Regions from separate parts of the Bacillus sp. EB V-12 genome, predicted to be linked through region 2. Evidence: a T-box and tRNA genes for the amino acid it is inferred to sense, from the RefSeq annotation. Region 2 holds a T-box; the other holds one or more tRNA genes.
The links. The T-box of region 2 lies ahead of ileS2 (isoleucine--tRNA ligase). A T-box ahead of a tRNA ligase gene usually reads a tRNA of that ligase, here a tRNA-Ile.
Positions count from the first base shown of each region.

Region 1: it encodes a tRNA-Ile, which carries the amino acid that the T-box ahead of ileS2 (isoleucine--tRNA ligase) is inferred to sense. The anticodon was not compared.

Region 1 covers NZ_JBUXJL010000001.1:384,922-394,839, reverse strand. The annotation lists gene pstB (phosphate ABC transporter ATP-binding protein) at 129-944, opposite strand; gene pstA (phosphate ABC transporter permease PstA) at 973-1,839, opposite strand; gene pstC (phosphate ABC transporter permease subunit PstC) at 1,841-2,791, opposite strand; gene ACZDYH_RS02035 (PstS family phosphate ABC transporter substrate-binding protein) at 2,819-3,736, opposite strand; gene ACZDYH_RS02030 (peptidoglycan D,D-transpeptidase FtsI family protein) at 4,069-6,198, opposite strand; gene ACZDYH_RS02025 (MFS transporter) at 6,308-7,585, opposite strand; gene sodA (superoxide dismutase [Mn]) at 7,702-8,313, opposite strand; tRNA gene ACZDYH_RS02015 (tRNA-Ile) at 8,535-8,608, opposite strand; gene yqgB (protein YqgB) at 8,850-9,608, shown strand; gene yqfZ (protein YqfZ) at 9,682-9,918, shown strand, end outside.
Region 2 covers NZ_JBUXJL010000001.1:719,927-729,844, forward strand. The annotation lists gene spoIIGA (sigma-E processing peptidase SpoIIGA) at 124-1,041, shown strand; gene sigE (RNA polymerase sporulation sigma factor SigE) at 1,062-1,781, shown strand; gene sigG (RNA polymerase sporulation sigma factor SigG) at 1,939-2,718, shown strand; gene ACZDYH_RS03905 (YlmC/YmxH family sporulation protein) at 2,882-3,163, shown strand; gene pgeF (peptidoglycan editing factor PgeF) at 3,284-4,102, shown strand; gene ACZDYH_RS03915 (YggS family pyridoxal phosphate-dependent enzyme) at 4,099-4,773, shown strand; gene ACZDYH_RS03920 (cell division protein SepF) at 4,793-5,263, shown strand; gene ACZDYH_RS03925 (YggT family protein) at 5,270-5,533, shown strand; gene ACZDYH_RS03930 (YlmH family RNA-binding protein) at 5,549-6,316, shown strand; gene divIVA (septum site-determining protein DivIVA) at 6,406-6,912, shown strand; T-box leader at 6,964-7,187, shown strand; gene ileS2 (isoleucine--tRNA ligase) at 7,259-9,918, shown strand, end outside.

The sequences.
Region 1 (9,918 bases), 340 kb from region 2:
CCTACATAGCCTCTTACGCTTGTAATAAAACTTAAGATAAGGAGAAGTATTACTTCTTTATTAACAGTAAGATAAAATAAGAAATGCCCTCTGTTAAGAGGGCATTTGCTCTTAGCTTTGAAACGATATCAACCAAAGCGACCTGTAATATAATCTTCTGTACGCTTATCTGAAGGAGTCGTAAATAATTTGTTTGTATCTGTATACTCCACAACTTCCCCGCTTAAGAAGAAAGCTGTTTTGTCTGAAATACGCGCTGCTTGTTGCATATTATGCGTTACGATAACAATACTAAAATCTTTCTTTAGCTCTTGAATTAATTCTTCTACTTTTAATGTTGAAATTGGGTCTAATGCCGATGTTGGCTCATCCATTAAAATAACGTCTGGCTCAATAGCTAAGCAGCGTGCGATGCATAGACGCTGTTGCTGTCCACCAGATAAACCGTATGCATTATCGTGCAAACGATCTTTTAACTCATCCCAAATCGCTGCTCCACGTAAACTTTTTTCAACAATTTCATCTAATGTCTTTTTGTCACGAATACCATGGATTTTTGGACCGTATGTTACATTCTCATAAATAGATTTTGGAAATGGATTTGGCTTTTGGAACACCATTCCTACATGCGTTCTTAATTCTTCAACTGGATATGATTTATCAAATATATTGCGTTCTCTATACTCAATTACACCTGTAGTTCGAACGATCGGTACTAACTCTACCATGCGATTTAATGTTTTTAAGTAAGTTGATTTACCACAGCCACTTGGACCGATAATGGCTGTAACTTCATTCTCATGAATACTTAAATTAATATCTTTTAAAGCATGGTCTTCCCCGTACCATAAATTTAAATTTTTCGTATCAAATACTACCTTCTTTGGCGCAGTCTCGATTTTCTCTTCGTTTTTCACCTGTACATTTACTACTGTTGCTACCATTTGAATTCCCCTTTCATCCACTTCCAACTTATTTTCGATTTCGTAACCATAAAACAAATATATTGATAAATAGCAACAAACCTAACAAAACAATCATCCCAGCTGCTGCTACATACTGAAATTCTTCTTGTGGCCTACTCATCCAATTAAAAATTTGAATTGGTAGAACTGTAAATCTATCAAACATACTAAATGGAACATAATTTGCAAACGCAAGTGCCCCAATAACTAATAGTGGTGCAGCCTCTCCAATTGCTCTTGATATCGCTAACGTACAGCCCGTTATAATCCCTGGGAAAGCATATGGCAATACAATTTGATACATCGTTTGCCACTTCGTAGCACCTAATCCGTAAGAACCCTCTAATAAAACACTTGGTACTGATCGAATTGCTTCTTGACTCGCCACAACGACTGTTGGTAAAACGAGTAGACTCATCGTCAATGCTGCTGCAACTATACTCTCTCCTAAATGAAGAGCATATACAAAAATAGTTAAACCAAGCAATCCAAATACAACGGATGGTACTCCTGCTAACGTTTGATTATTAATCTCTATTATTTTTTTAAATAGAGATTCCTTCGCATATTGCTCTAAATAAAGTGCTGTTCCAACTCCAAATATAAAAGAAACAGGTATAACAATACTCATAAATAATATTGTCCCTGACAAAGCTGCAGCAATACCAGCTTCTTTCGGATTACGTGAAGCGAAATTTGTAAAGAAATCTATTGAAAGATAACTTATACCTTTTTCAACAATTTGAAACAGTAACAAAAACAAAATTACGATTGAAAATAAAATTGCTATATAAAATAACAATTTGTAAATTCGATCTTTTAAAAAGCGTGATGCCATATTTTTTTGTATTTTTTTATGATTTAACATTCGCATATTATGTCATCCTCCTAAAACGGCGCATAATTGCCTGCGAAATGATATTCATAATAAAGGTAAACAAAAATAACGTTGCGCCTACAGCATACATGCTGTAATACGTAATCGTTCCATGCGGAGCATCACCTAAACTTACTTGCACAATATAGGCTGTTAACGTTTGAATAGAATGTGTCGGATCAAGCGATACATTTGGTGTGGATCCTGCTGCAATTACAACGATCATCGTTTCACCAATTGCACGAGAAGCTGCTAATATAATTGCTGCCATAATCCCTGTAAAAGCGGACGGAAACACCACTTGTTTTACCATTTCAAACCGCGTCGCTCCGAGTGCTAATGAAGCTTCTTTCGTCCCTTTCGCCACAGCTCTCATCGCGTCTTCAGATAGAGATGCAATTGTAGGCATCATCATAAATCCGATAACGATTCCTGGACTAATCGCATTAAAAAACTGTAAATCTGGTATAATCCTTTGTAAAAGCGGTGTAACAACTGTTAATGCAAAAAAACCATATACAATTGTCGGGATACCTGCTAATAGCTCTAACATCGGCTTTAATATTTTCCGTGCACTATTTGAAGCATATTCGCTTAAAAATACGGCACACGCTAAACCGATAGGAATTGCTACAAACATAGCAATTGCTGTTACAAGGAACGTTCCACATATAAGTGGTAATATACCGAATTTAGGGTCTTCAAAAAATGGTAACCATTCTTTCTCCGTCAAAAAGGAGTATAATGATATTTTTTGAAAAAACATGATTGTTTCATTAGAGAGCGTAAAAACAATGCCAAGTGTCGTCACAATAGAAACGCTAGCAATTATTTTTAGTAATAAAGGCACTATTCGATTGATTCGCTGCGTTTTTTTTCTTTGTTTTGTATTTCTTTCAATCAAATGTTGTACAGAAAATGTAATTTGACTTTTGTCATTATGAGCCAAAGATGAAAACCCCTTTCCACCCTGACATTACCTTTTTATTTCTGTTAACATACGCAGCTGTTCATTGTATTTTTCTTTTCTTAATTTTACATACCCGACCTCTTCAGCGAGGTTACCAACATGCTGAATCATAAACTCAACATAGTTTGCTACATTCATTTTATTTCGGATAGATGCATTATTCACATAAGTAAGTAGTGGCCTAGATAACGGCTTATACTTACCTGATTGAATGGTCTCTTTCGTCGGAAATACACCATTTACTTTTATTGCTTTCACCTTATCTCGATTAGCCATATAATAAGCATATCCTACAAAAGCAATGGCATGTTTATCATTCATTACCCCTTGCATAATAACTTGATCATCTTCAGACAAAGAGACTTTTTTTACAATGCGATGATTTTGTAAGATGACATTTTGAAAATAATCATACGTACCAGAGTCTACGCCTGGTGCATAAAACTTCACTTGTTCACGTGGCCATGTTGAATGAATTTGTGACCATCGCTTCTCTCTTCCATCTTCACTCCAAAGTAGTCGTAACTCGTCTACTGACATATCGTCTACCCATGTATTATGGCGATTCACAACAATCGTAAGACCGTCGTTAGCAACCTCAAAAGGTGTGAACTGAATAGAGTTTTTCTTCATTTCATTTTTCTCGACTTGTTTCATTACTCTCGAAGCATTATTTATATCTACTTCTCCTTTACTGAAACGATTAAATCCTCCCCCAGTTCCAGAAATACTGATGGAAATTTTCACGTCTGGATGCACCTTTGTATATTCCTCCGCTACTGCTTCTATAATAGGAAAAACCGTTGAGGATCCATCAACTCTCACTTCTCCCGTATCATTTAAAGCAAATGCAGTAGACATTTCAAAACAGAGGAACCATATTGATAATACGAAAACTTTAATCGGTGTACGCATCCATTTCACGTGTTCTTCCTCCTAGAAGTAACCGAAAATAACAGGATTACAGATATAAGAATACTGCTAAACTATTAATTCGGTTTTAATTGTTTGTAAAAGTTTTGTAAAGTTCCACATAAATCAACATACGGTACAATTTTAATTCAGTAGTAGCTATTCATTTCCTCTGATGATTTCCCTATAAAATATTTATCCCCTATCCTACCATATACAAGTATCATTTATACGGCCGCGTTTTTTTCAATGTTGTATACTTGTCCACATTTATTACACGATATGCATAAACCATAAAAAAAAGCACACTATCTTTTCAGATAGTGTGCTTTTTTACAACTTTTTTATTCATCATCTTGCTCTTTATTTTTATTGTCTTTATCATCTTTTGGAGCTTCACCATTTACTTCTTTGTTTTTCAAATCAAAGTAAGCGTCCATAATTTCACGACCAATATATCCATTAATACCAGTCTTATCATCATGTACCCACGGAACGACAACAGAGAATGCTACTTCTGGATCTTCAAGTGGCGCATAACCTACTAATGTTAAGTTATATGTTTCCACACGTTCACCGTTTGCCTTTCTACCAATCTCTTTATCTCCGCCATACACAGTTTGCGCGGTACCTGTCTTCCCTGCCGCTTTATATTTTGCACCTGTAAAGTATTTTGTAGCTGTACCACCTGAATCATTATAAACTTGTCTAAATCCTTCTTGAACACGTTTAATTTGCGATTCTGGCATATCAACACGATTTAATACTTTCGGTTCCATAGATTGAACAACTTTCCCAACTTCATCCGGTTTCACTGCCGGTTGACGAATTTCTTTTACAACTTGTGGTTGCATACGATATCCGCCATTGGCAATCGTCGAAATATATTGCGCTAATTGAAGTGGTGTATACGTATCATACTGTCCAATTGATAAATCTAGTAAGAAACCTGGTTGACTACTTATACCCATCTGACCAGCAGATTCATTCGGTAAATCAATTCCTGTTTTTACACCAAGTCCAAACTGTCCGAAATAATAACGCATCGTATCAAATGCTTTTTGAGGTATATCTAACGTACCACCTCTCACATACTGAACACCGGCGATATTCATCGCTGTTTTAAACATATAAACGTTAGAAGACATTTTTAAAGCTGTTAGGTCATTAATGTATCCCATCGTTTTCCAAGACGACTTCGTAGGTGTACCTTTTAATTTAATTGGTTCATCCAATTGTACTGCCCCTGGTTGAATCGCACCAGTTTGATATCCAGTAAGTACTGTTGCACCTTTTACAGTTGATCCCATCGGATAAGAACTTGTCATGGTACCTAATGCAAAGTCATTTACTTTCGTTTGGCCATCTTCGTTAACTAATTGTTTCCCCGCCATAGATAAAACTTCACCATTTTTTGGGTTCATCATTACAACGAATGCGCGATCTAAAAGAGGTTCGCTTCCTTTAAACCTCATTAAATTCTTCGCAAGAATATCTTCCACGCGCTTTTGTAATTCCATATCAATTGTTAAGTTCAAGTCATTACCGCTTTGTCCTTTTGATACATTAATCGTTTCTAAAATATTACCGTTTTTATCTGTAACATTTCTAACTTCTGCTTTCGTACCGTGCAGACTATCTTCATACTGTTGTTCAAGATAACTTTTCCCTACTCGGTCATTTCGGTTATAATCACGAACAAGATAGTAATCTAGTCTTTCTCTCGGTAAACCTTCGTCAGAAGTTGTTACACCACCAAGTACACTTCGGAACAAATCACCATCATATGCATATTTTCGTTCCCAATCAACACTTGTATCTACTCCCGGTAATTGCGCTAAATTTTCACTAATAATCGCATATTCTTCATCTGTTGCATTTTTCTTAAGAACTTGAGGTGTCATTGCATATCCGCCATCCATCTTACTCTTAATCGCTAGTATTTCTAGATCTTTTGCGGATAATTGATTAATCTCTTCTTCTGTTACACGACTTCGCTGGCGCTCGTCTAATTCTTTATCATCAATTTTTTTATCTTTAAACTCTTGACGATCTTTATTCGTAATTTTTTCTTTAGCTTCCTCTTTATGCATAGCAAGCCAATAATCTTTTTTATCGCGATCCGTTAATTTATCTGTCGGTACTTCAATCAAATCTGCTAGCTTTTTCGCTGTTTCTAAGCGATCTTCTGCAGTTGATCCTTTCATTTTTGTAAATGTAATAGTACGAATGGCTGCATTATCTACTACAGGTCGCCCATAACGGTCAAATATTTTCCCACGCGGTACAGGATTACTTATCGTTGAGTTTTCTTTCTTCTCCACTTCATTCTTATATTCTTCACCGCGAACAATTTGTACATATCCGAGCCTTACAATAACAGCGGAGAACATTAAAAACACGCAGAAAAACAGCACGTTTAACCGAAAAGGAACGTGGGTCTTTTTCTTATTTTGCTTCTGCTTCTTGCTCATACAAACCCCCTCTACCAACAGCTATGTAATGTGAAAGGGACACCTTCATACAGGTGTCCTCACTGCTGTCTTACATCTTTTTCTATTCTAGCATAAAACAAACGAGAAGTTAACCTTCTGGTTCAGTTTGGTTTTGCGCGTTCCCTTGCGTTACAACACTTGCTTTACTCGCATTTCCCTCATCATATTTGACATTTTTAACTGCAAAATAAATAAGAAAATGTCCAGCACCTAAAATACATAATAAGTAAGGTAAACTTTTTTCAGGTGGAAAGAATAGTACAGCACATAAAAAACTTAAAATGGAACAGATTCTTCCGGCGTTTAACCACAGCTCCCGAACAACGACATATTCCACACGCCATTCTCTCGCATTTTTCGCTCTACCAATTACGTCATATGTCATTGATCCGTACGGAACAAGTAAAATAGGATATGCAATTGCAATACATGCCGCATAAATAAGTAATTTCGTGTATGTAACATTGAAAATAACTAAAAAGACGACAGCATATAAAATAATGCCTCCAAGTAAAATTGCTTTTTTTCGCCACTCCTTCTTTAACATACGAGCAACTAAGTAATAACATACAAAGGATACAGCAGAGTTCACTAAACTGTATTTCCCTAATGCAAACTCACTATTAGTTGCTAAATAAACATATACTGAAATGACAAAAATAAATGTTCCTTCTCTCAATCCTTGGAAAAAATGAGCTCGTGTAATCTTTCCCCAATTTTTATCAATCCGTCGTTCTTTCAATACTTGCACGATTTCATAACGCCCTTCACATTCTCTTTTAGATAAAAAGAAGCTTAAGACGACAGCAATTGCAAATAGAACTAATGAAAGAAAGAATATAACAGTATAGCCACTCCATTTCTCCATACGTGAAATTGTGTATCCTGCTGCTATTGGTCCAATCATTCCAGAGAAGGATGTAAGAAGTCCAAGAAACCCATTAAAGAAATCTCTTGTTTCTGGTTCTGTAATTTCAAATGTCAATAAGTTAAAAGCCAACCAGTAAAAACCGTATCCTACTCCTAAAAGAGCCCCCATTAATAAAATATACTGAGAAGCACTTTTCCCTGCTACTAAGACAACAATAAAAAAAATTGCGAGCGTCCCTACTCCTATTCGTAATAAAATCGAGCGATCGATACGTTTCGCTAATTTTCCCCCTACAAGAAATGTGAGAGGCTGTAATACCACGCTGGCTAAATTATACAAGCCAAGATTCACATAATTTTGTGTTTGTTTCCATAAATAAATATTTACAAACGTATTCGATAAAGAAATTGCGAGCGTGTATAAACCTCCTATAAGGAGTAATAACACTAAATCCCGATTCACTTCAACGTCACCAATTATATGTTTCCATTTCATACACAACTCTCCTTTACTTCATGTTCTAGTCTTCCAAAGACAAGCCCAATTATGTAAAAGGAAAGCATAGAAAAAAGCTAGGAGCTCTCCCCTAGCTTTTTCTATATTTATTACGATTATTTTGCTTCTTGGTAACGTTTTTCAGCAGCGTTCCAATCTACAACGTTCCAGAATGCGCCGATGTAGTCTGGACGACGGTTTTGGTAGTTTAAGTAGTAAGCATGCTCCCAAACATCTAAACCGATAACTGGAGTTTTACCTTCAGTTAAAGGAGAATCTTGGTTTGGAGTGCTTGTTACTTCTAACTCACCATTGTTTACTACTAACCAAGCCCAACCAGAACCGAAGCGAGTTGCGCCAGCTTTTGCGAATTCTTCTTTGAATGCATCGAAGCTACCGAATTTTGCTTCAATTGCAGTTGCAAGTTCACCTACAGGTTGTCCTCCGCCGTTTGGAGATAGGATTGTCCAGAAGAATGTATGGTTAGCATGTCCGCCACCATTGTTACGTACTGCTGTACGGATTGCTTCTGGTACTTCGTTTAAGTTTGCAACTAATTCTTCTACGCTTTTGTCAGCTAATTCTGCATGACCTTCTAAAGCAACGTTTAAGTTTGTAATGTACGTGTTGTGATGTTTTGTATGATGGATGTTCATTGTTTCTTTGTCAAAGTGAGGCTCTAAAGCATCATACGCATAAGGTAAATTTGGTAATTCGTGTTTTGCCATTGTTATATTCCTCCCAGTTTATGTATTGCCACTTAAGTGACATACAACTTCATTCTACCCTAATTGCCATAGGGTGCAAACAAATAAATCACATTGTCTTGCTATCATTAAAGTAGCAAAATTCCCACTTCTTTTCAATTAAAATGCTCATATATTCCGTAAAAAAAGCTTCCTTCTACAAGGAAGCTTCCTGCTAACATAATAAACATGCGAAATGGATATGGACCCTGTAGGACTCGAACCTACGACCGGACGGTTATGAGCCGTCTGCTCTAACCAGCTGAGCTAAGGGTCCACAATTATGTATGTAACAACATATCAAATAAAGGAATTCCTATCGGATATGCTCTTTAAGAAATGTAAGATAAATTTACCATATAGAAAAGAAAAGTGTCAATTGTATTTTTCTTATTTAAAAGAAGAAAGTTAATAAAAGAAATTTAGTTATCTCCACTATATGTAAATATAATATATCTTGAGATTCTCTAGATTCCTACGTTACAATGATTTTATACATACATAAAGGAAGTGAATCTATGTCCATATTTACCCAATTCATAAAAAGCATATACTCGCCTAAAGATATGGCGCTATTCCGTTTTCAAAAAATCGGTAAAACCATTTTGTATATTATGCTACTTTGCTTAATTACTACTATTCCAAGAACTTTTTTGTACGGTAGTTTTATCCAGGATGGTGTTGGCATGGTAAATCAAGTCATCGATAAAGATTTACCTGATTTTAAAATCGAAAATGGCGAACTAAAAGCCGATATTGATCAACCTATTGAAAAAGAAGAAGGAAATACACTTTTCGTATTTGATCCAAATTCAACAGACCTAGAAAAATATCAAAATAAAACAGGTTTATTTGTTTTAAAAGATAAAGTAGTCTCTATGGGAAATGGTCAAACACAAACGTATTCTTATAACGATTTGTTAGGTGCATCTCTTGAGAAAAAAGATCTACAAGAATTCATTTCTTTATTCGATAATATTTATCCAATTTTATTATTTGTTATTGGATTCTTAGTGTACCTATTCCAATTATTCATAACTTTTGTAGGCGTGACTTTACTTGCGTTCATCGGTTCTGCTATGAGCGGTCAACGTAAACTATCCTATAAACAAGTTTGGACACTAACTGCATACAGCTACACAATTCCAACAATCTTCTTTATGATTATGGATGCATGCAAGATTGTCGTACCTGGATCAACATTCATCTATATCGCAGTTGTTTTAATTGTTCTGTACTTAACAATTAAAGAAGTTCCAAAACCGAAAGAAAAATAAGAACGAAAAAAAATGCCTAAATAGGCATTTTTTTTTTGGACAAGCATATATTCCTAGCAAAGGAGTGAAGAATATGAAGAGATTAGGTATATTCCTATTCGTGCTTGTTCTCGGTTATATATTTTATTACGATATAAAAATCGGTACTTTACCGATGTTAAGTTCATATAAAAAAACAACTGCTGCTCAAACAATTAAAAAAGAAAACACAGACAGTCAACAAAATAAAGCGAACAAAACAGAAAAAGAAACGGATGTATCTTATAAAACAATTGAAGTAAAAACTGGTGAGACAGTTCTTTCTATTACA
Region 2 (9,918 bases):
TTTTTTACCGACAGATTATGTCTAGAAATCACAAAATAACAAAAAAACACCTCCGCAAATTGACACACTTTCCTATTGGATATGCATTATACTAGTCTCAACTTGAAAAAAGAGGTGAATTGTTTGGTTGTTTACGCCGACGTTGTTTGGTTGTTAAACGCCTGCATTGATTTTCTTTTGCTTTTATTAACAGCTACCGTGTTAAAAAAGAAAATCAAAAGATGGAGGCTTGTGTTAGGGGCATTTATAGGTTCAACTATTGTTATTTTTGCCTTTACTCCTTTTGCTTCTATGATGACACATCCAATTATGAAACTACTGTACTCGTTACTTATTGTGTATACAGCATTTGGGTTTACAACATTTAGAAATTATGCACAAACTGTTTTTACTTTTTACTTTGTAACCTTTATGGTTGGCGGAGGATTAATTGGAACTCATTTCTTTTTGCAAACGAATGAAATGGTAAATGGATTGGTTCAATCTCAGTCAATTTCTTACGGTGATCCAATTAGTTGGTTATTTGTTATTTTTGGTTTTCCAGTAATTTATTATTTTTCTAAAAAGCGTATTGAAAGCGTAGAGGTCACGAAAATACACTATGATCAAATTGTGAAAGTAAAAATTCAATTAGCCGAAGAAGAACTAGAACTCGCAGGTCTTATTGACAGTGGGAACCAACTTTATGACCCATTAACAAAAACACCTGTTATGATTATGCATGTTTCATCATTAGAACATTGCTTACCATCTTGGTTAACAGAACAAATTTATTCCAAAACAGAAATTCCTCAAATACCAGAAAATGATTCTGGTTGGGCGACCAAATTACGCTTAATTCCTTTCCGTGCAGTAGGAGTAGAGAGTCAATTTTTGTGGGCAATTAAGCCTGACAGTGTGCAAGTTGACCATGAAGGTAGTTCTATTGTTGTAAACAAAGTATTAATTGGATTAAATACACAACAGCTGTCTACTAATGGGGAGTATCAATGTATTGTGCATCCAAAAATGTTGATTTCGCAAAAAATGGTGATCGCTTAATAAATGAGAGGCGGGATAATATGATGAAATTAAAATTTTATTTAGTATACCTTTGGTATAAAGTATTGCTGAAATTAGGAATTAAGACCGATGAAATTTATTATATTGGTGGAAGTGAAGCGTTGCCACCACCGTTAACAAAAGAAGAAGAGGAAGTTCTTTTGAATAAATTGCCAAAAGGAGATCAGGCAGCAAGGTCATTACTTATTGAACGTAACTTAAGGCTCGTTGTATATATAGCAAGAAAGTTTGAAAATACAGGGATAAATATTGAAGATTTGATTAGTATAGGAACAATCGGCCTTATTAAAGCGGTAAATACATTTAATCCAGAAAAGAAAATAAAATTAGCAACATATGCATCGCGTTGTATAGAAAATGAAATTTTAATGCATTTACGTCGAAATAACAAAAATCGTTCGGAAGTTTCTTTTGATGAACCACTAAACATTGATTGGGATGGGAATGAACTGTTATTGTCTGACGTGTTAGGTACAGATGATGATATTATTACAAAAGATTTAGAAGCTACTGTAGATCGTCACCTTTTAATGAAAGCATTACACCAATTAAATGATCGTGAAAAACAAATTATGGAACTTCGGTTTGGGCTTGCTGGAGGAGAGGAAAAGACGCAAAAAGATGTGGCGGATATGCTTGGGATTTCACAGTCATACATTTCGCGTTTAGAAAAAAGAATTATAAAAAGATTACGAAAAGAATTTAATAAAATGGTGTGAAGAATAAGACCAGCCGTTATGTAGGCTGGTCTTATTCTATTTAGTTGTATTAGGAAAGATAATTTAAATAAAAAATCGTGAAAAAACCACATGCATAAAATCCCCTTCAAAGGAAATACTTTACACTGTACAGCAACTCCCGATAGGAGGGAACACTTTGACGAGAAACAAAGTAGAAATTTGCGGTGTTGATACAGCTAAACTTCCAGTATTAAAAAATGATGAAATGCGTAAATTATTTCGTGAAATGCAAAGTGGAGAGATAAGCGCAAGAGAAAAATTAGTGAATGGAAACTTACGTCTTGTACTGAGCGTCATCCAAAGATTTAATAACAGAGGAGAATATGTTGACGATTTATTTCAAGTTGGTTGCATCGGACTTATGAAATCAATTGATAATTTTGATTTAGGCCAAAATGTAAAATTTTCAACGTATGCTGTGCCGATGATTATTGGGGAAATACGCAGATATTTGCGTGATAATAATCCGATTCGCGTATCGCGCTCATTGCGAGATATTGCGTATAAAGCTTTGCAAGTAAGAGAAAAATTGATTGCAGAAAATTCAAAAGAACCAACAGCAATGGATATTGCAAAAGTGCTAGAAGTAACTCATGAAGAGATAGTATTTGCTTTAGATGCGATTCAAGATCCAGTTTCATTATTTGAACCGATTTATAATGATGGGGGAGATCCTATCTTTGTTATGGATCAGTTAAGTGATGAAAAACAAAAGGACGAGCAGTGGGTTGAAGAATTAGCATTGAAAGAAGGAATGAAGCGTTTAAATGATAGAGAGAAAATGATTATTAGAAAACGTTTCTTCCAAGGAAAGACACAGATGGAAGTTGCAGAAGAAATTGGGATTTCCCAAGCGCAAGTATCACGTTTAGAGAAGTCAGCTATTAAACAAATGAATAAAACGATTCAAGGATAAGGTCTCACCAATTATGGTGAGACCTTTTTATATGTAATATGGTTTGTGCTCATAGTAGGGGATTAGTGTTCATATAATGAAACTAGCATGGTGTTTCGTATAGATGGCTTCCTGTAAATATGAGAAACAGTTTCCAATTTGTCATATAAGGGAGAGGATAAAAATGGTGATACGAATTTCAGAGTTACAGATGAAGGATGTTATAAATATTTCAGATGGAAAAAGGATTGGGAATATTGGAGATATTGAAATTGATATGAACACAGGGCAAGTTTGTTCTGTTATTATTTCCAAACAGACACGTATGCTAGGTATTTTTGGAAAAGATGTTGAGATTGTAATTCCTTGGAAGGAAATTGTGAAAATTGGGGAGGATGTCATACTTGTAAGAGTAAATCCTGTTAATTCTGTAACAGAATCAATACAAACACCGACAATTTCATAAAGAATATTACAAATTCCTCTTTTTTTTCTGTTAGGATTATGAAAAAATAAAAGTATGGTAAAATAGACAGGAAGTACCATGCTTTTTTCTGTTATTTTAATTAAAAGGAGCCGCTTTATTATGAGAGAACCATTTAAATATGTGGACGGTATACTGTATTTACAAGCGTGGAAAGAACTTGGAAACATTACTGCTGGATTTACGACAAAAGATGGTGGGATAAGTACGGGCTCCTTTCATGCGATGAATTTAGGATTACATGTGAATGATATCGTGGAGAACGTTCATGAAAACAGACGCATTTTAGCAAATAAGTTACAAAAACCATTAGAAAACTGGATTTGCTCTGAACAAGTTCATGCTCATCATGTTGAAAAAGTAGGGCAACAGGAAAAGGGAAGTGGTGTCTATTCATATGAGGACGGCATTTCAAAAACAGATGGCATTTATACGAGTAATGAAGATGTTCTGTTAACGTCTTGTTACGCGGATTGTGTTCCGCTCTATTTTTATGCACCATCACATGGTATGATAGGACTTGCGCATGCTGGATGGAAAGGCACTGTACAAGAGATTGCAAAGGAAATGATTCAAAAGTGGAATGCAGAAGGTATTTCAAGTGATGAAATTCATGTTGCAATTGGGCCGTCGATCGGATCTTGTTGTTATGTTGTGGATGATCGTGTATTAACAGCAGCACAGGAAGTAGTTAGCGGTGCTGTTCCTCATCAAAAAATTTCTGACGGGCAGTACGCAATTAATTTAAAAGACATTAATCGTATATTATGTGTACAAGCAGGCATAAAAGAAGAGCATATTGTAATGTCATCTCTTTGTACAAGCTGTGAAGAGCAACTATTTTTCTCTCATCGTCGTGATCAAGGTAAGACAGGAAGAATGTTGAGTTTCATAGGTTTTAAGGAGGAAGGAAGCAAGTGACAGTACAAGAAAATTTAGTAATTGTAAACGAAGCTATTAAAGAATCTTGCGCTCGAGCTGGACGTTCGTTGCAAGATATTAAACTTGTTGCAGTTACAAAAACTGTAGGGATTGAAAAAACAAACGAAGTAATTGAAGCTGGAATTATCGATTTAGGTGAAAATAGAAATGAAGGTTTCTTACAGAAATACGAGCATTTCGGTTCAAAAGTTAATTGGCACTTTATTGGCTCATTACAAACGAGAAAAGTAAAAGAAATCATTAATGAAATTGATTATTTACATTCGTTAGATCGTCTTTCGCTGGCGAAAGAAATTCAAAAACGTGCTGATAAGAAAGTGAAATGCTTTATTCAAGTGAAAACCTCATCTGAAGAATCGAAGCAAGGATTGGCAATAGAAGAGGTTGTTTCTTTTATTCAAAGTTTGCAAGAATTCGATAAAATTGAAGTGGTTGGACTAATGACGATGGCTCCATTTACAGAAGAAGAGGAAGAAATCAGACGCTGTTTTAAGGAATTACGTATGCTGCAAACAGAGGTGCAGGAGCTAGAGTTATTACATGCGCCATGTAAAGAATTATCAATGGGAATGTCCAACGATTACACAATTGCAATTGAAGAAGGGGCTACATATATTCGTTTGGGAACGATTTTAGTAGGAAAAGCGTAAAAGGAAGGAGAATCTTATTATGAGTTGGTCAAAAGTAAAATACTTCTTTTTTGATACACCGGAAGAAAAAGAAGCAGCTCAATATGGTTATGAAAAGGAGCAAACAGACATGAAAAAGCAGCAAGATCCACCAGAACAACAAGACGTTACGTTTCCGAAAGCGCAACCGAAGCAAAATGTTGTGAGTATTGAAACAGCAAAACAATCTTCAAAAGTTGTTTTATTAGAACCACGCACATATTCGGAAGCACAAGGGATTGCGGACCACTTAAAAGGTAGACGAGCTGTTGTAATTAATTTGCAGAGAATGTCTACTGATCAAGCGGTACGTATCGTTGACTTTTTAAGTGGTACTGTATACGCTATAGGCGGGGACATTCAAAAAATAGGGCCGAAAACATTTATGTGTACACCTGAAAATGTAGATATTGTTGGTGCGATTTCAGAGTTATTCGGTGAAGAAGAAGAAACAAATATAAAGAGGTGGTAATACGCCATGACAACAGTTTTTATAGTGTTAAGTTATGCTATCGAGATTTACTCGTGGGCACTTATTATTTACATTCTCCTATCATGGTTTCCTGGTGCAAAGGAATCAGCTTTTGGAGAGTTCCTGGCACGTATTTGTGAACCGTATTTAGAACCATTCCGCCGCTTTATTCCGCCGCTTGGAATGATTGATATTTCTCCAATCGTTGCGATCTTTGCGTTGAAACTTGCTAAAACTGGTTTGTTCAGTTTATTAAGCTATTTCTTATAGTAAGAAGGTAAATACATGAGCATCTACGAACATTTTAGGCCTGATGAGGAGGTCTTTGTGGATAAAGTGCTAGAGTGGAAGCGAGCGGCGGAATACCATCAAGTGAAGTTAACGGATTTTCTTGATCCTAGGCAACAACAAATTGTTTCTATGGTAATAGGACAAGGTGATGTTGCTGTGCAATTTGGTGGTGCAACGCCTAATGCAGAGCGTAAAAGAGCACTTATTTATCCAGACTATCTAGAATTAAATGAAGAAGAATTTCAAGTAGAAGTATTAGAAATTGACTATCCTTCCAAGTTTTATACGCTAGAACATAGGCAAATATTAGGTACATTTATGTCTCTTGGTTTAACAAGAGAAAAATGTGGTGATATTTTGCTGCAAGAAAATCGTGCCCAAATTGTAGTTGCGAAAGAAATTGTATCGTATATTGAGATGAACTTACAATCAATAGGGAAAGTAAAAGTCTCTTTAGCGTCAGTGCAAGGAGAACAAATTCTACAGATAGATGAAACGTGGGGAGAGAAATCTGGAACGGTTTCTTCACTTCGTTTAGATGTTATGTTAGCTGAAATGTTACATTTATCTAGACAGAAAGTACAACCTTTCATAAAAAATGGTTTAGTAAAAGTCAATTGGAAAACAGTGGAGCAAACTTCTTATGAATGCTATCCAGGAGATGTTTTTTCTGTTAGAGGATATGGCCGAAGTAAATTATTTTCTGTAGAAGGTAGAACAAAACGCGACAAATGGAGAATTTTGTATGGTATACTAAAATGATTGGTTTTTTAGAAGGAAATCCTCCTATTTTGTCGAAGAAAAGATATAATTGAAAGAGGAAATTTAGATAACTACTTGGAGGTGGCGTTGTGCCGTTAACACCATTAGATATTCATAACAAAGAATTTGGTCGCGGATTCCGTGGCTATGATGAAGATCAAGTAAATGAGTTTCTTGATCAAATTATCAAAGATTATGAATTGGTCATTCGTGAGAAAAAAGCTTTAGAAGAAAAAGTTGCGCAGTTAGAAGGGAAGTTAGATCATTTCTCTAATATTGAAGATACGTTAAACAAATCTATCGTCGTTGCACAAGAAGCAGCGGAAGAAGTAAAACGTAATGCGCAAAAAGAAGCGAAATTAATTGTGCGTGAAGCTGAAAAGAATGCTGATCGTATTATTAACGAAGCATTAGTAAAATCAAGAAAAGTTGCTTTTGATATTGAAGAGCTAAAGAAACAAGCGAAAGTATTCCGAACTCGTTTCCGTATGTTATTAGAAACACAGCTTGAGATGTTAAACAACGATGATTGGGATAAACTAATTGAATTAGAAGACGAAGTAGATGAACTGTTGAAAAAAGAAGAAACAGTGTAAGCTTGACGTTTTTCTCATTATTACATATAATTTTAAACAACATATTTATTAAGAAAAACGAAGATAGGGATAAGTACCTTTTCAAACCTTATATAGCGAACTGAGGATGGTGTAAGCTCAGGATAAGGAGATAGTGGGAATATCACCCTGGAGTTCCGCGCTGAACAAATAGAGTAAGCGTAGGCGTGTATTCGCGTTAAGAATATAAAGAGGATTCTATACACACGTATATGATCTACTAGGGTGGTACCGCGGGAGACTTTCTCGTCCCTTTTTGGGATGAGAAGGTCTCTTTTTTATTCCGTTTTTTAAGTGTTTCTTTTATACATGTAAGGAGGAATTGAGCATGGAGTACAAAAATACATTACTGATGCCAAAAACAGAGTTCCCAATGCGTGGGAATTTACCAAAACGTGAGCCTGCAATGCAAGAAAAATGGGCTGAAATGAATATTTACGAAAAAGTACAAGAACATACAAAAGGACGTCCTTTATTTGTATTGCATGATGGACCTCCATATGCGAATGGTGACATTCATATGGGACATGCATTAAATAAAGTATTAAAAGACTTTATTGTTCGTTATAAATCAATGACTGGTTTTAGTGCGCCATATGTTCCAGGATGGGATACGCACGGTTTACCAATTGAACAAGCTTTAACAAATAAAGGTGTAAAACGTAAAGAAATGACAGTTGCTGAGTTCCGTAAGTTATGTGCAGAGTATGCATATGAACAAGTAGAACGTCAACGTGAACAATTTAAGCGTCTAGGTGTACGTGCAGATTGGGATAATCCATATATTACTTTAGAGCCAGCTTATGAAGCACAACAAATTAAAGTGTTTGGTGACATGGCGAAAAAAGGTTATATCTATAAAGGTCAAAAACCAGTTTACTGGTCTCCAACGAGTGAATCTGCTTTAGCGGAAGCTGAAATTGAATATCAAGATAAAAAATCAGCATCTATTTACGTAGCATTCCCTGTAAAAGATGGAAAGAACGTATTAGAAGGTGATGAAAAGTACATCATTTGGACAACGACACCTTGGACATTACCTGCAAACTTAGGTATTTCTGTTCACCCAGAGCTTGAATATAGCATTGTAAAAGTAAACGATGAGAAATATATCATTGCTTCTGAGCTGTTTGAGACAGTTGCAAAAACGTTAGAGTGGGAAAATGCTGAAGTTGTGAAAACAGTAAAAGGTAGCGAACTTGAGTACACAGTTGCAAAACATCCATTCTACGATCGTGATTCATTAGTTATGCTAGGAGACCACGTAACAACAGATGCAGGTACAGGTTGTGTTCATACAGCACCAGGACACGGGGAAGATGACTTCGTTGTTGGTAAAAAGTATGGATTAGAAGTACTTTGCCCAGTCGATGATAAAGGTGTATTAACAAATGAGGCACCTGGATTTGAAGGCTTATTCTATGATAAAGCTAACAAACCAATTACAGAAAAATTAGAAGAAGTAGGCGCGTTACTGAAACTAACATTCATTACACATTCATACCCACATGATTGGAGAACGAAAAAACCAATTATTTTCCGTGCGACAGCACAGTGGTTTGCATCTATTGAAGCATTCCGTAAAGAATTAATAGAAGCTGTAGCAGAAACAAAATGGGTACCAGCATGGGGAGAAACTCGTCTTCATAATATGGTTCGTGACCGTGGTGACTGGTGTATTTCTCGTCAGCGTGCATGGGGTGTGCCAATTCCAGTATTCTATGCTGAGAATGGTGATCCAATTATTACGGATGAAACAATTAACCATGTAGCAGATTTATTCCGTGAACACGGTTCTAACGTATGGTTCGAGCGTGAAGCGAAAGATCTATTACCAGAAGGATTTACACATCCAGGTAGCCCAAATGGCGAATTCCGTAAAGAAACAGACATCATGGATGTATGGTTCGATTCAGGTTCTTCTCACCAAGCGGTATTAGAAGAGCGCGAAGATTTACAGCGTCCAGCTGATTTATATTTAGAAGGATCTGACCAGTATCGTGGTTGGTTTAACTCTTCATTATCAACAGCAGTTGCTGTAACAGGTAAAGCTCCATATAAAGGCGTACTAAGTCACGGTTTCGTACTAGATGGTGAAGGACGTAAGATGAGTAAGTCGATTGGAAACATTGTCGTACCGAAGAAAATTATGGATCAATTAGGCGGAGACATTTTACGCTTATGGGTATCTTCTGTTGACTATCAATCTGACGTACGTATTTCAGATGATATTTTAAAACAAGTAGCAGAAGTGTATCGTAAAATCCGTAACACATTCCGTTTCTTATTAGGAAACTTAGACGACTTTAAGCCAAGTGAAAATGCAGTAGCTGTAGCTGAACTTCGTGAAGTAGATCGTTACATGTTAGTGAAATTAAATGACTTAATTACAAAAGTTAAAGAAGCATATGAGACATACGACTTCGCTGCTGTGTATCATGCAATTCATAACTTCTGTACAATTGATTTAAGTTCATTCTATTTAGACTTTGCAAAAGACATTTTATATATTGAAGGTGCAAACCACGAAGATCGTCGTGCGATTCAAACTGTATTATATGATGTTCTTGTTGCGTTAACGAAACTTGTAACACCAATCTTACCGCATACAGCTGATGAAGTATGGCCATACATTCCAGGCGTAACAGAAGAAAGTGTACAATTAACTGATATGCCAGAAGCTGTACAATTAGATGACGCGGAAGCGTTAAAAACAAAATGGGATGCATTTATGACATTACGTGATGACGTGTTAAAAGCACTAGAAGTAGCTCGTAATGAAAAAGTAATCGGTAAGTCATTAAATGCAAGCATTACGCTATATCCAACTGCAGAAATGAAAGCTATGTTAGAGTCTATTAGTGAAGACTTAAAGCAATTATTCATCGTTTCTGAGTATAAACTTGGTGGTATGATGGATGAAGCGCCAGCAGATGCACCGAAGTATGAACATACAGCGGTTGTTGTTGCTCAAGCAACTGGTGAAAC